4 regions of the Rossellomorea sp. YZS02 genome follow, and region 2 is predicted to be linked to each of the others. Evidence: riboswitches for the same ligand, from Rfam matches in the RefSeq annotation. Region 2 holds a riboswitch; each other region holds the start of a gene.

Region 1 (2,201 bases), on a different contig from region 2:
GTTGGATAGATATTTATTGATTACAATAGAAGAGAAGGTCAAAAAACCCCATCCTATTTATCTCCTGCAACTCTATCGGGAAAAGAGTCATTGGCATATTGAAGGGTTCAATTTGGATGATGAAAAGAAACAGATCTTTTCAGTCGACCACCTTACCGATGTAGAGCCGTATCCCAATCGAAAAAGGAAGAGTGAACAAGAGATCCTGGATAAACTGAAAAAGCAGGAAGAAGTCATCAACCTAGTCATTGAACTTGGTCCGAAAGCGATTGCTCAATTCAAAAAATATCATCCTAAAAACGTTTCCCTTTCTTATACGAATCCATACCACAGTACTGGGGTTCTAAAGACTTTTATTGATGTGACTAAACGCGAAGAAGTAAAGGAAACGGCCAATTGGATCATGTTCCTTGGTGAGGATATCAGTATAAGAGTAGTGCCGGAAGAAGTATTGGACGTTTTGAAGGGGAGAATGGGTTTATTCTTTAACAAACGTGATGAATGAAACGAAATAGTCATCGGTGGATGCCTCACCTTATTGGAATGGGGTTTGTCGGAAAATGTATTTCGGTTGGTAAATTGGAAAAACGATAAAGTAGATTGAGATTGGAGTTGAAATAATCATGATCATCATGATAAACGGGGCGTTCGGAGTCGGGAAGACCACTATCTCTGATGAACTCCTGAAAGTCGTTGAAAACAGCATGTTATTTGATCCTGAAGAAGTCGGGTACATGTTAAGGAATGTATTGCCCCAAGAAATAAAACAGCGTGAATCTCAAACAGGGGATTTTCAAGATTTACAACTATGGAAAGAGTTGACGGTTAAGATGGCAGGAGAGCTCATCTCCAGGTATCATGTGAACTTGATTGTCCCTATGACGATTAGGAAACTCGAATACTATGACTATATTTATAATGGATTCAAACGTTTAGATCCACACACTTACCACTTCTGTTTAACAGCAGACAAGGAGACGATCTATAAGAGGTTGCGAGAGCGTGGAGAAGAAGAAGGAAATTGGTGTTTTCAACAAACGGATAAGTGCTTGAAGGCTTATTCTGAAAACGATTTTGGGGAATATATAAGTACTGAGAATGTGACCGTTAAAGATATAGTTGAAAACATAAAGAGAAAGGTAAGTAGCTGATTATTAGCCGGACCCAAGTTGATCGCTCAATCTAAACATATCTTAGAAACTGCCGATATAGCAAATATATAAATTTAGATGCTATGAATGATTATCTGTATTTGGGCGCTTGGATAATCGGGGAGCAACTAGCGCAACCGGCTAATTGAACTTTATTGTTTAATTGGCTTTTTTTATTTTTAAAACGAAAAGCTATAAATGAAAGGGATATGTATATGAACCAATTAACTAGTAAGACTAGCACCCAAGTGTTAGATATAAAGGATGTTTTATTAGCTCTTGAAACAAATTTGGCGATGATTGAATTCTCTTTAGACAGAAAGGTTATTTGGGTAAATGATCACTTCGCTGATGCGATGAACTACAGTGTGAAGGAAATGCAAGGGATGGATCACAAACAGTTCTGCACGATAGAATATAGCCAAAGCAAGGAATATACTGAGTTATGGGACAATCTTCGGAGTGGGAAAAAGTCTCAAGAGAAAATTGAAAGAGTCGATAAACATGGAAATAAACTTTGGCTGGAAGCAACATATATTCCGATTTTAGATGGACATGGTTCTGTCCATGCCGTACTGAAGATTGCCACAGACATTACAAAAAGGGAAAATACCACGGTAGAGATCATTTCCCAATTAAAGAGCATGCCGAAAAATCTAGTTCAATCAGTTATGGCCAATTCCAATGAAAAAGTAGAAGCATTAGAGTCTTTAAGAGAGCAAATTAATCGAATTGATGAAACATCAAAATCGATAAAAAATATTTCTTCTCAAACCAACCTTCTTGCTTTAAATGCCGCGATTGAAGCAGCCAGAGCGGGTGAACACGGAAGGGGATTCAACGTAGTCGCCCAGGAAGTCAGAAAGCTTTCTGTGAATGCGGATGAAGCCATTAAAGAGGTTAATGCCAACATTGAGAATATTACAAATGAACTCCTGAAAGTTAATCGGATATCAGATGACTTACAAAGAATCGTTACAGAATCTAAAAATGAAATTGATCACACCATTAATAAGTTAGAAAACCTTACTACTAATAATGAGTAAGTGC
Region 2 (2,201 bases):
CAAAAACGAACAAAAATACACAAAATTACAACTTTCGTCCTTTTTTTCATCAGCGATTGTATTAGGGAAACATTTCGCCCTGTGATATAATTTGATAAAACCTTTAAATGGGAGATGTTCGTTCATGAAAACCTTTAAAGTGATTTCACTGCAAGTTGTGGAGAATGATGAACTGCGTGACTTTGAGCTTGTGGACGGTCTGATTATCAATAAAGAAGACGGACAAAAAACGTGGCTTGTCGAAACGTATTTGTCGAATGAATACATCGAGTTCTTTCAAAAGGCCCAGCAAAGTAAGGAAGATTTGGAGATTCAGGTCGTGATTTCCCATGAAGCCAATGATCCGGCCGCTTTCATGACATCCATCCGCTGTATTAAAGAAATGGATGAGCACATTAGCATTATGTTCGAGGGAAAATTGAAGAAACAGCGGAATGAGTATGCGGAAATATTGCTTGATGACTTAGTGCAAAAGGGATATTCCGGGGATGAATTGGTTCGAGAGTTCCGCGAAAAGATGGTGTCGAAGCCGAGGATTCCTGCTACGGCACGGCCAAGCGTTTAATGATGCAAGATGAAGGAATTTTCATTGTGAATTTTATGATATAATTGGAATTAATATGGTGACTTCTTATAAGAAGTTCAAGGTAGGTGTCCCAAATGATTGGAGAGAGAGTTAAAAAATACAGGCAAGAAAAAAGGATGTCGATGACCGAGCTTGCTGAAAAAGCAGGAGTGGCAAAGTCATACTTAAGTTCAATTGAACGTAACCTTCAACAAAACCCTTCTATTCAATTCCTTGAAAAGGTTTCTACTGCTTTAGGCATTCCTCTGGATGCACTATTATATGATCAACCTGAAGAACAGAATATAGATCATGAGTGGCTAAAGATCGCTGAAGAAGCAATGGATTCAGGTATTTCCAAGGAGCAATTCCGGGAGTTCATTGAGTTCAATAAATGGAAATTAGGCAATAAATAAAGTCTTGCGATAGAACTCGCAAGACTTTATTTATATTAAATCACTTTGTACTCGGCTTTCATTTCCTGGGATTGACTGTGAAGAAATTCCCTAATTTCTTTTTTAGAAATTCCAGCGTCCAGTGCTTGTTTAATAAGTTCCATCCATTCGAGATCAAGTTCACGATTTGTCAACATAAATTCCCTCCCAAAATACAGGTATGTATTCCAGGCAATCCAGCCATCTTAGTTTTCAAATAACCACACCTTCTTCATCCTTCAGTTTCTGTTCACCCTATTCAAGATGCTAATTAAGATATGCTTACTTTTAAACCTTAGACCTGTGACTTTGCGTCCTCATCTTTCAATAAGTTTGCCTTTATCTGACTCTTCCCTTCGAACTACTTCGATTATACTACCAAATCATATGACCACGTGTTGTTTTTTGTCTATTCTGTCAATTTAATATACACTATATTTTTACATATTATCCCATATTACAACAAATAGAGGTGTATTAGCTACTGGTTTATTAAAAATGCATGTTTGATTATGTCGAAAAAGCTATTAAATGATACTATTTTTATAGCTTTCTAGTTTTTTCTTAAGAGGCAGGACTTTTCCATTAATATTCTGGTAATTACTAGCATTATAGAACGGTTGGTTCGATAAATCATTCTTACAGGTTGGACATACCCATTCACCAGTTTCCGTGCTACTATAAGAAGGTCTTGTGCAACGTCTACAAACCTTTTTATACATTTCATCCCCCCTTCCTATATATTTATTATTCTTTTTTCCTTAATAGACGTTTATTTAGATAAATAATTATGAACCCCACTGTAGTTAAAAGTGAGCCCAACATTAATAAAAAGTAAAGATTTGTAGAGGTGTTAGGGAGCTTGGGTCCTTGAGATTCAACTGGTATTGATGGAATATTCTTAAGGTCAGAGTTCACAGGTGTAAGAGGATTGTTGATTGTATCTTTGGGGTCATCAGGTAGTGTATTTCCGTCTGAAGGCACTACTGTAATTATAATTTCAAAAAAAGCTGAGGTTCTTTGAAAATCATTTCCTAATTCATATGGCATTATCACTTTAAATTGGAGGGATTCAGTTTTTTCGCTTTCTAATTCTTTTGGCTTGAAACCTTTGAAATTCTTTAATTTATCATCAAAGATCTTTATAGAATTGTTTCCTGCGTAAACTTTCAATTCTAACTCGTTAAAAAGCTTCTTATCTG
Region 3 (2,201 bases), on a different contig from region 2:
AACCGTAAACCAGAAGGTAGTGACAATGGGAGCGATGATCGCAATGGCCAGTATAATCTGGCGTATTGTCCTGCCTCGCGAAATACGGCTGACAAGTATCGCCATCATTGGCCCATACCCAATGAACCATCCCCAGAAAAACACAGTCCAACTTCCCAACCAGCTCTTATCTGACCGGAATGTGCTGACCTGGATAAAGTGATCCACATAAAATCCGAAAGAAGAGATGAATGAATCAACAATGAATCCTCCGGGACCGAATAATAAAACAAATAGAACCAATCCAAAGGCTAATCGTACATTGAAATTACTCAGGATTTGGATCCCTTTATGCAGTCCGGTTGCAGCTGAAATGGTCGACACGATCACTAAACAGACAATGATCGCAAGCTGGGTTGAGAATTGATCAGGGATTCCGAAAAGGGCAGACAGACCGTAACTTGCCTGTAAACCAAGGAATCCGATCGGTCCGATTGTACCTGCGGCGACCGCAATGATGGCAAAAGCATCGATAAGGGTCCCGAGGAAACTGTTTTTAAGCTTTTCCCCAAAAATGGGATACAGAAGGGTGCGGGGTTTCATCGGCATCCCCCTGTGATAATGGCCATACATCATGACGACGGCACTCAATGTACCCAGGATGGCCCAGGCAAGAAAACCCCAGTGCATAAAGCTTTGGGACAACGCCGGCATGATAGCCCCGGCGGTCATGGGATCGACTCCCTCGTGCATCGGTGGAACCGTCATAAAGTGGTACATAGGCTCTGCGGCAGCCCAGAACACGCCTCCCCCGGCAAGCAGGGTAGCCATGATGATCGATAACCATTTAAATGTTCCGATCTCCGGTTTTTCCATATACCCTAACCGGACGCCTCCATACTTAGAGAATGCCAGATACAGAGCTACGATGAAGTGTACCAGCATTAACACTTGCCAGAAGGCCCCGAAGTATGTCGAAGACCAGGCGAAGCCTTTGTTTACAAAGGCAGTAACACGATCGAGACGAACGAAAGCCGCGACAACGAAAAGAATAAGTAATCCACCACTGATGGCAAATACAGACCAATCAATCTTGGATTTGTGATGCTTATTAGACATATAGAATAAATGCTCCTTTAATATTCATTGAAAAACACAAGGTCCTACTATCTCACAGGGGGAAAAGAGTTGTAAAGGGAACGAAAAGAATTCATAAAAGACAATTTTTGTCACGGTTAAAATTTGGAAAATTACATCTTTTCAACGGTAAAAAAAGAACTATACTAAAGAGTAAGAATAAAACAAAACTGAAAAAGGCAAACTTGTTGAAAAACAAGGACGCAAAGCTATGGGCCTACCCGATTTCGAATGGTCGCCAGGCTGCCAGGCTCCTCAAAAGGGCCAAGGCTCAGGGAAGAGGAGAATGAAAGATGAGAAGATGTTGGAAATGGGTTTGTATTTGTTTGATCATGATGAGTATGATTTCTAATCCATCAACTGAAAAGGCAGCTGGTGCAGACATGAGAGGGAAAAGTACGTGGCTTTGGAATACAATGGAGATTATCACACAAAAAGAAGAAATCATTGACTTCTTTAAATCCCATCATGTAGATGAAGTTTATTTGCAAGTGAATCCAGCAGTGGAAAAGGAATACTATCACCAATTTATCGAAATGGCGAATGGTGAAAATATACATGTATACGCATTGGACGGGGCACCAAAATGGGCGACCGTAAAAGGACAAACCTCCCTTAGTGCCTTTTTTGATTGGCTCTCTGCATACCAGCTTGAAGCAAGTGAGACTCAACGATTCACCGGAGTTCATCTGGATGTTGAGCCTTACCTTTTAACTGGATGGACAACCGCCTATGGGAAGACGGTGTTGAACTATCAAAAAATGGTCAATATAGCAGTGGATCGCTCCAATTCGCTTCAACTGCCATTAGGGATGGATATTCCATTTTGGTTTGATGAAAAAACATACAATAATGAATTTGGGAAAGGGAACCTTGCTCAGTGGGTGATCGGACAAACGGAAGAAGTTGGTATCATGGCATATCGTGATCTAGCCATTGGAGGGAATGGGATCATAGAGCTTGTCAGAAATGAAATGGCTTTCGCCCAGTCTGCAGGGAAAAAAGTGAAAGTTGGAGTGGAGACCGCTCCATCTGCAGAGGGGAATTTCCTGACTTTTCACGAAGAAGGGGCGGCTTTCATGTTT
Region 4 (2,201 bases), on a different contig from region 2:
TCTACTCCGAAATATTTAAACACATAGACAATTAATAACTGGAGCATGAACGCAAACATCAAATCCGGCACAGTCTCTAACAGGTTTAAACCCTTCTTAAGTACAGAAGTGACAGGACGTGGTAAAAATACGGTGAAGATGGTAAGGATGAAGGCAATACCAAGCCCTATTCCCAACGCCCCCCCTACAATCTGCAGGGAATATACATATGGACCCCAAAGCATATCCAGAAAACTGACGGTGATACCTTTGTACGAATAACTCCAATTCGCCCCATCGAGGAATATAAAGATAAATTTCACAAATTCCTCAAGGTACCCTACAACATTGTACAGCCCCCTCTCCCTGAACACTTCAGGTGCTATACTCACGGCTAAAATCCCAAACAGACCAAGAATATAATAGAATATCAATTTAATCGGATAGATGAGAAATTTCATAGTATGGATCCCCTTTTGTTCTTTTTCCTCAGTTTAATAGAAATGTTAAAATTTTTCAATTTTATTTCAAGTCTGGCAATTACATAACAAAAAAAGGACTCCCTATTAGAGAGTCGCTCTTCTATTAAGCCAACAGCCGGCTTGGCCTTCCTAAATAAAATCCCTGTCCGATGGTGATCCCGATTTCCTTGGCCACCTGCATATCCTGTTTCGTTTCGATTCCTTCCAATACAATCAATGTATCACTCCCATAAAATTGACTGAAGAAAGAAAGGAATCTCTGTTTCTTTTCATCCTTAGCTAAATTCATGGCAAAGTAGCGGTCCAGCTTGATGATCTCAGGCTCATACTCAATCGATTTCTTGATGGATGATGTCCCCTGCCCAAAGTCATCAATGGCATACCAGACACCATATTGCTTCAATTCTTTCAATGACTCTTTTAATAATGGATTCTGCCACAACTCTTCTGCACTGGATTCGTTAATCTCCAGTACAAGGCGCCCCTTTATATCAGGATAACGGGTCATAAGGTCGGAAAAATACGTGTGAAAACTCGGATGAAGAATCGTTGTGATATAAATATTGAGAAACAGCTTACAGTCCTTTAGCCCATTAACCGAAAAACTTTCCAGGGCTTTAGAAATGGATAGAGTATCAAGTTTGTACAGGATATTTGCTTTCATCGCCGATTGAAAGACACTTTCAGGATTTTCGTTGAATTTATTCCGTAACAGACCCTCATAAGCATAGAGGGTTCGATGTTCACCCATATCATATAATGGCTGAAAATCGTGATAGATAAAGTCGTCTTGAAAAATAGTAAAGATGTTCATAGGACCCCTATACTCTCTCTTTAGTTTTGTTTTTTTCATAAAAAAACCACACAAAAACGCATTCCCCGCGTTCGCATGTGGTCGGTTGCGCTACTGGCTCCCCTAAATGTAAGCGCCCATCTATCATTTAGGTTCACAGCCCCCCAGTCGAATGTACGATTATGAAGATGTTTATAAGAAAAATATACCACAAACTAGTACTTTTGGGGTGTGTTTTCTATAAATTATTTGAAAATTCATAAAGAAAGTGTTTACTTCGACACATACGGGTTGTCACTGATCCAAAAACGCCATGGATAATCCCTGGCCTCTCCTGAGTTATCAATCCCTATTCGTTTTCCAGAAGAAATGTTTTCAGGGGAAAATCCTTTGGTGATCATGAGCGGTGGCTCATTGAAACGGCCTCCATAATCCTCCATCGTGATGCCTAACGCTTTCGTCAGTTTTCCTGGACCATTAGTCCAATTCTTCTTCACATGACCGGGTCTCCTGCATGCCATCAGCTCCTCTCCTTCAAGTGGCTCTACCGCTCTAATGAGGATCGCTTCAGGCTTCTCTTTCTCCCCGCTCACAACGTTCACCAGACAATGAGTATGCATGACATATGTATAAATCCGGCCTGCCTCATGGAACATCACTTCCGTCCGTTTCGTACGCCTGTTTCCATAACTGTGGGCAGCCCTGTCTTCCGGTCCAAGGTAGGCTTCCGTTTCCACGATGTATCCTGAAGCCATTCCTTCCTCCGTCTCTTTCACTAATATGCAACCCAGTAGCGCCTTGGCGAGTTCCAATGTTGGCTGCTTGTAAAAGGAGGAGGGTAAAGGGATATGTTTCATGAATTTCACTTCCTCATACAGAATTAATCGATCTTCATGATAGGTATACCCTAACCTTACAGAATTAAATCTGTACGTCGTTTAAACCTA

The links. Region 2 has a riboswitch for cyclic di-GMP ahead of SLH55_RS11525 (anti-repressor SinI family protein). Riboswitches for the same ligand answer to the same signal wherever they lie in the genome.
Region 1: another riboswitch for cyclic di-GMP. It lies ahead of SLH55_RS23260 (PAS domain-containing protein); the one in region 2 lies ahead of SLH55_RS11525 (anti-repressor SinI family protein).
Region 3: another riboswitch for cyclic di-GMP. It lies ahead of SLH55_RS05030 (amidase); the one in region 2 lies ahead of SLH55_RS11525 (anti-repressor SinI family protein).
Region 4: another riboswitch for cyclic di-GMP. It lies ahead of SLH55_RS22410 (EAL domain-containing protein); the one in region 2 lies ahead of SLH55_RS11525 (anti-repressor SinI family protein).

The regions. Positions count from the first base shown of each region.
Region 1 is NZ_JAXBLY010000016.1:8,366-10,566, reverse strand. It holds gene SLH55_RS15685 (helix-turn-helix transcriptional regulator) at 1-505, shown strand, start outside; gene SLH55_RS15680 (AAA family ATPase) at 624-1,151, shown strand; cyclic di-GMP riboswitch class II at 1,219-1,301, shown strand; partial or broken gene SLH55_RS23260 (PAS domain-containing protein) at 1,361-1,756, shown strand; gene SLH55_RS23255 (methyl-accepting chemotaxis protein) at 1,796-2,197, shown strand.
Region 2 is NZ_JAXBLY010000010.1:71,087-73,287, reverse strand. It holds gene SLH55_RS11535 (YwpF-like family protein) at 125-565, shown strand; gene SLH55_RS11530 (helix-turn-helix domain-containing protein) at 661-981, shown strand; gene SLH55_RS11525 (anti-repressor SinI family protein) at 1,017-1,157, opposite strand; cyclic di-GMP riboswitch class I at 1,188-1,347, opposite strand; gene SLH55_RS11520 (hypothetical protein) at 1,747-2,201, opposite strand, start outside.
Region 3 is NZ_JAXBLY010000003.1:195,794-197,994, reverse strand. It holds gene SLH55_RS05035 (BCCT family transporter) at 1-1,098, opposite strand, end outside; cyclic di-GMP riboswitch class I at 1,285-1,367, shown strand; gene SLH55_RS05030 (amidase) at 1,410-2,201, shown strand, end outside.
Region 4 is NZ_JAXBLY010000035.1:4,283-6,483, forward strand. It holds gene SLH55_RS22405 (ABC transporter permease subunit) at 1-440, opposite strand, end outside; gene SLH55_RS22410 (EAL domain-containing protein) at 565-1,314, opposite strand; cyclic di-GMP riboswitch class II at 1,346-1,427, opposite strand; gene SLH55_RS22415 (DNA-3-methyladenine glycosylase) at 1,527-2,111, opposite strand.